2 linked regions of the Hydrogenovibrio crunogenus genome follow. Each later gene encodes a partner of the first gene's protein in a complex. Links are inferred from orthologs where the notes say so. Each region holds a gene or a part of one and is shown in the gene's direction. Other genes may lie near its edges. The genes, in order: fliM and GHNINEIG_RS03695.

Region 1 (3,085 bases):
GACAAGGAAAACCCGTATAATCCTCGTAATAGACGAATCAGTATAATTGTGCTGAATAAAGAAGCGGATGAACGCTTAAAAAGTCTAAGTGAAGCACCTGGGATGGAAGATTTATCAAAAGAATTGATTAACTCACCGCTTGACCAGAACTAACAATAATAGAATTAACTTAGGAACTTAAGGGATAGAACATGGCAGAAGAAGTTCAAGAAGAGAAAAAAAGCAGTGGTGGCGGAAAAGGAATGATTATTGCTCTATTAGTCATCATTGTTTTGTTGATTGTCGGTGTGGCTGTAATGACGTTTGTACTGTTAAGTGGTAATGGGGAAAACCAAACCGCTCATGCAGAAGAATCAGCGCAACATGCGCCAGCTGAGCACTCGGATGAACCAGTCGTTTCAAGTGAAGGTGTGGTACAACAATATTCTCCTAAGTTTAAACAGTATGAACCACCAGAGCCAGGCTCGCCTCCACAGTACTTTGCGATGGAACCGTTTGTGGTGAACTTTAAAGGAGAAGGGCAAGCTAAGTTTTTGGCGGTAACTTTAAAGTTTATGTCACATTACCCTCAGTTGATAACAGAGATGGAAAGTTATCGCCCAATTTTAAGAAACGATATCACTTCTTTGTTAAGAGTCCAAACATATAGTGTTATGAGTAAGGATGATGGTCCAGATATTTTAAGAGAAAAGATTCTAACGAAAGCAAGAGCGGTGTTGGAAAAAAGAAATATTTATCCAGATTTATTAGAAAACGTCTATTTCGAACGTTTTGTGATGCAATAAGATTAAATTTAGGTAACGTGAATGGATGATATTCTAAGTCAAGATGAAGTCGACGCCCTTCTTAAAGGAATGGGGGGCGGTGATGTTGATACAGAAGGGGATAATCCCGCTGAAGGAACATCTGCCAAGGTATACGACTTCACGAACCAAGAGCGAATTGTTCGTGGGCGTTTGCCTGCCTTAGATATTATCAATGAACGTTTTGCAAGAGGGTTTCAAAGACACTTTAATGAAATGATTATGTCCAGCGTGGAAGTTACTGCGGGCGAAGTCAAAATCATTAAAATGATTGATTATTTAAGAAACCTTTTTGTCCCAACCAGTTTAAACATATACCGAATTAACCCGCTTAATGGGGTATCGTTATTTACATTAGACTCCAAGCTGATCTTTACAGCAGTTGATATGTATTTTGGTGGAACGGGCTTGCTTCCATTCAAAATTGAAGGTCGTGAATATACGCCTGTTGAAATGAGTATGGTCAGAAGTATTTTAGATATGTCTTCTGAAAATTTACGCAAAGCTTGGGCGCCAGTGATGGATATAGAAATTGATTATATGCATTCTGAAATGAACCCTAAATTTGCCAGTATCGTTGATGCCACCGATATGATCGTCGTAAGCCCAATCAATGTACGGTTTGAAGGTGTTGAGGGGCGAGTCGATATTGTAATGCCTTATGCTATGTTGGAGCCTGTTCGAGATAAGCTTGAAGAAGGGATGTCTAACCTGCAAGGGGAGTCAGATAATCGTTGGTCAAGAACGCTTAAAGAAGAAACCAAAAATATTGAAGTTGAATTGGCGGTTAATCTTCTTGAGCTTCAGATGAACATGGACGACCTCATGAAGATGGAAAAAGGCGATATTATTCCGATTGAAATGCCAGAACTGGTCACAGTTAAAGCTGAAGGTATCGGAGTTATGAAAGGTAAAGTTGGTGAAAGCCGAGATCGAAAAGCGGTAAAAATTGAACAAATACTTCGTCATCCTGCATATCAGGAGAGAATGGTAGAAAATGTAAAGGAATGGTACGATGAGTGAAGAAGATGATTTAAGTGCATGGGGTGATGCTCTTGACGAGCAAGCAGAGGCAGAAGGAACTGATGCGGGGGGCGATGATCCATGGGGAGCTGCGCTTTCCGAGCAAGCTGCAGAAACTTCTTCTAACAACTCTGATGAAATTGATGCCGCTTCTTTTGATGCTCTTGAAAAAGGACGAGGCGACAGCTCAGAGAAAGTAGATTTGGATGTTTTATTAGACATTCCTGTCACGCTTCAATTGGAAATTGGACGAGCCAAAGTGTCTATTAGAAATCTTCTATCTTATACGCAGGGTTCGGTTATTGAGATGGATCGTCTAGCGGGTGAGCCTTTAGATTTATTGGTAAATGGAACATTGATTGCGCACGGAGAAGTCGTTGTTATTAACGATAAGTTTGGGGTGCGTTTAACAGATGTTGTCAGTCCACAAGAGCGAATTAAAAAGCTCAAATAGTGATTACCTCAGCATTAATATAGAAAAAGGGCTTCATAGTAAGCCCTTTTTTATGTAAAGAAGAAAAAATGGTTTCAAATGATTATTTAACACTTTTGGATTTAATGCATCCCAGTTCCGTTTTGGTGTTTCTGTTTATCACTTTAATGGTTTATCTGATTTTTAAAGTGTCCACTTTGCTGCTTAAGTTTTTATTGGTATTGGGTGTGATTGTCTTACTGATTGTCATATTGTCACCGGAAACCATCGATTATCTAAAGACGCTTCCTGTTAATTGATAATCAATTATTTAAAAAATTTAGAGGAAAGAAAAATCTGCTAAGGCCTAACAGATTGAATGAATGTTTGGTGGAGATGGGCGGAAACAAACTTTTCTATAGAAGTAGCTTTTTTAGAGGATTTTTTAGTAATTTAAAAGTAAGTGGTACATTAATAGTACATTACTTAGCTGCTTGCCATTGTTCGGATATCCAATTTTGAATTTCTGAGCTTAACCATAAAGCTTTACCTTTGATTACTCGATTTTTTGGAAATTCACCAGTTTTAATTAAAGCATATATTTTTGATTTTTTCAGTCCTATCATCATCTCTACTTTTGGCAACGGTAGTAGTTGCTCAGGTACTTTGTCTATCATTATTCCACCTTTCTGAAATCTGGAGATATTTCAGAAAGACATTTATAAAAATTAAAGCAGAAATCTGTTAACTAATATCTGATTAAATATCAAAAATTCCATTTAATGTGGATTTTTTAGAATTAATCGATTGAGTTTTTTCAAGTTTATTAGAAATCGTTCTAAAAAAA
Region 2 (3,292 bases), 770 kb from region 1 along the record:
GCTTGAAAATCATTCCTGCTGCTTCGGGTGTAAAAAGAATGGCTCAATTGACCCCGATGGAAAATGCTGGAATAATTAACGCGTTTTCTGAGTTAGATGGAATTCTGGATGTTTTAATTATCGATACGGCTGCGGGGATTGCTGATAGTGTGGTCAGTTTTTGTCGAGCGTCACAAGAAGTGGTGGTAGTGGTTACAGACGAACCTGCTTCAATGACAGATGCCTATGCTTTGATTAAAGTCTTAAGTCGTGAGTATAAATTAACTAACTTTAAGTTACTTGCGAATATGGCGCGTTCGGAGAAACACGGTAGAATGCTTTATGATAAGTTCTCCCAAGTTTGTGAACAGTTCTTAGATGTTACAATTGATTATTTAGGAACCATTCCATTTGACCATGATCTAAGAGAGGCGATTCAAAAACAGTCACCTGTTACCATTGGGAAGCCAATGAGTGAATCTGCAAAAGCCTTCCGAGAAGTTGCACAAAAAATTGAAGACTGGCCCATTCCAAGCGGAGTAACGGGATATTTACAGTTTTTTGTAGAAAGCTTATTTCAGACAACGTCTGACTAGATAGGGAATGTACTCTTTATGACTGGCACGGAAGCTTACGCCAATGTCCATAAACAAACATCGGGTGCAGCAATGAATATAGAGGCTTTCTTGCCTTTAGTAAAACGCATTGCTTATCACCTGAAAGGACGATTACCAGATAGTGTTATGGTGGATGATCTCATTCAATCTGGCATTATAGGGCTGATTGAGTCATCTCAAAAATTTGATGCGACTCAAGGTGCGAGTTTTGAGACCTATGCTGGAATCCGAATTCGTGGGGCGATGCTGGATGAGATTCGTAAAGGGGACTGGACGCCGCGATCGGTTTATCGAAAGTCCAGAGAAGTGTCTGAAGCGATTTTAAAAGTGGAATCGGAAAAGGGACGTGAGGCTCGTGATGAAGAAATTGCTGAGGTCATGGAGGTTTCGCTTGAAGAGTATTACCATATTCTTCAGGATACCAATTCAGCGCAATTGTTATCCATTGACGAGCCAGACCATGATGAGCTGGCAGAAGACCGAATGGTCGGGACAATTAAAACGCCTATTACAGAATTGGTAGAGTCCGATTTTCAGGGTGCGTTGGCAGAACAAATTAAAGACTTGCCAGAGAAAGAACAGCTGGTAATGGCACTTTATTATGATGAAGAGCTGAATTTAAAAGAAATTGGTGAAGTTTTAGAAGTCAGTGAGTCTCGTGTGAGCCAGATTCACAGTCAAGCGATAAAACGTTTGAAATCAAGACTTAGAGATTGGATTTAAAGTAGATTTGAGGAAAAAAGATGCAAATCGATAGAGATATGAATATTTTGGTAGTGGATGATTTTTCGACGATGAGAAGAATTGTCAAAAACCTATTGAAAGAGTTAGGGTTTAGCAAGTTTGATGAAGCGGATGATGGGTCAACAGCCTGGCCGATGATTCAAAGTGGTAAGTATGATTTTATTGTCAGTGATTGGAATATGCCGCAAATGACAGGGATTGATTTACTTCGTCATGTGAGAGCTGATGAAAAACTGAAAGAAACGCCTTTCTTGCTGATTACGGCAGAAGCAAAGCGAAGCCAAATATTAGAGGCCGCTGAAGCTGGGGTTGATGGTTACATTGTTAAGCCGTTCACTGCAGCAACACTGAATGGTAAAATTCAAAAGATTTTTGAGCGTGTTGAAGAGCGAAAAAAAGCAGCGGGTGCTTGATTTGCAAGTTTTTGATAAGAAGAAGTTGAAAAAGCCTTATGCACTTACTAGTGCATAAGGCTTTTTTTTTGAGTGAGGGGGAACTGTGAAAAATATAAAAATAAAACAAATAAAAACTTTATTGAAGGCCATGGAAAAAGAAGATTACGATAAAGCATCCCAAGCCTTGGATGAGATTATCGCGACTAGAGATGACAATTTATTGGAGCAAGTTGAGCAAATTGCTCAAAATTTACATGATACATTAGAACAGTTTGGCACAGATTCTTTGTTGCTTCAGCATACAAAACATGGATTGCCGGATGCCACAGAACGATTAGAATATGTAATTGAAACGACCGAAGAAGCAAGCAATAAAACACTGTCAGCGGCAGAAAATGCCATCGCTTTATTGGAAACGTTGGAATCACAAGCGACAGATGATTCTCAGAAAGAGTTAATCTCTAAAGCTCAATCCGAAGTAACTGAAATCATGATGGCTCAATCGTTTCAAGATCTTACCGGCCAAGTGCTAAACCGTGTCATCATGCTGGTGACCAGCCTTGAGCAGAGTCTGATGGAACTGATTGATAAATCAGGCATTCATATTGATGATATTCCCGATCCTTCCGATTCGGAAGAGGAACGTAAAGCACAAGAAATGAAAGGAATTGGACCTAATGTGACAAAATCCAGTCAACAGAATGCGGTTAGTTCTCAAGATGAGGTGGATGACCTTTTAGGAGATTTAGGGATTTAGAGGCTTTTGTGGATTGTTTGGTGGCATGGTCATTGCTTAATGTTTAGCAGTTAAAAATAGATGATTTGAGTGGTGGGTTTTTGACACATTGCAGCCACACGATAAAGCTTTAAGAGGGTTCACATTGTGGATGAGGAAATTTTACAGGACTTTTTAGTCGAAGCGTCAGAGTTGGTTGAACAGCTTGATGAACAGCTTGTTGAACTAGAAAACTCTCCATCGGATTCGGATTTATTGAATGCCATTTTCAGAGGGTTTCACACGATTAAAGGGGGAGCCGGGTTTTTAGGCGTCACACCGTTAATTGAAGTGTGTCATCGTGCTGAAAATGTGTTCGATAAAATTCGAAACGGTGATGTTGAATATGATTCAACGGCTGCAGATGTCATTATGCGCGCCTTTGATGCTATTTCCGATTATATTCAACAGCTTAACGACGGTGCCCGTGAACTGGAAGATGCTGATGACGGATTGTTGTCCGAATTGGATGCACTTTGGAAAGGGGGTGCAGCTCCACAAGATACTTCTGAACCTGCTCAAGAAGAAGCAGTAGCTCATCCTAAGTTGGAATTGCCGGAAGGTGTCGATCCTGATGGTGAAATTTCAGATGATGAATTTGAAGCCCTGTTAAATCAACGTGACGCGTTAACCAGCTCGGATTCTAATGAGCCAGACGCAGAAGAAGTCAAATTAGCGTTGCCAGATGATGTGGACCCTGATGGTGATATTACGGATGATGAGTTTGAAGCACTTTTAAATCAAAGAGATATGTTGGAAGGTATGCAAGAACCTCAGGAAGC

Evidence for each region.
Region 2: the proteins of fliM (region 1) and GHNINEIG_RS03695 are in contact, whole or in part, in a crystal structure (PDB 1F4V), measured with the Escherichia coli proteins. The link is inferred for Hydrogenovibrio crunogenus from one-to-one orthologs.

What each region holds. Positions count from the first base shown.
Region 1 is NZ_CP032096.1:1,557,261-1,560,345, reverse strand. Bases 62-2,816 are described here. They hold fliM (flagellar motor switch protein FliM), read left to right. Parts: upstream 62-806; coding sequence 807-1,826; downstream 1,827-2,816. Other genes in these bases: GHNINEIG_RS07530 (helix-turn-helix transcriptional regulator), read right to left, coding at 2,721-2,816; GHNINEIG_RS07535 (hypothetical protein), read left to right, coding at 2,349-2,558; fliN (flagellar motor switch protein FliN), read left to right, coding at 1,819-2,280; GHNINEIG_RS07550 (flagellar basal body-associated FliL family protein), read left to right, coding at 192-785; motB (flagellar motor protein MotB), read left to right, coding at 62-153. Outside these bases: more of motB, read left to right, coding at 1-61; more of GHNINEIG_RS07530, read right to left, coding at 2,817-2,915. UniProt on the Escherichia coli protein: FliM is one of three proteins (FliG, FliN, FliM) that forms the rotor-mounted switch complex (C ring), located at the base of the basal body.
Region 2 is NZ_CP032096.1:787,380-790,671, forward strand. The notes cover bases 85-3,046. They hold GHNINEIG_RS03695 (chemotaxis response regulator CheY), read left to right. Parts: upstream 85-1,339; coding sequence 1,340-1,753; downstream 1,754-3,046. Other genes in these bases: GHNINEIG_RS03685 (MinD/ParA family protein), read left to right, coding at 85-575; GHNINEIG_RS03690 (RNA polymerase sigma factor FliA), read left to right, coding at 594-1,319; GHNINEIG_RS03700 (protein phosphatase CheZ), read left to right, coding at 1,839-2,492; GHNINEIG_RS03705 (chemotaxis protein CheA), read left to right, coding at 2,619-3,046. Also shown: more of GHNINEIG_RS03685, read left to right, coding at 1-84; more of GHNINEIG_RS03705, read left to right, coding at 3,047-3,292. UniProt on the Escherichia coli protein: Involved in the transmission of sensory signals from the chemoreceptors to the flagellar motors.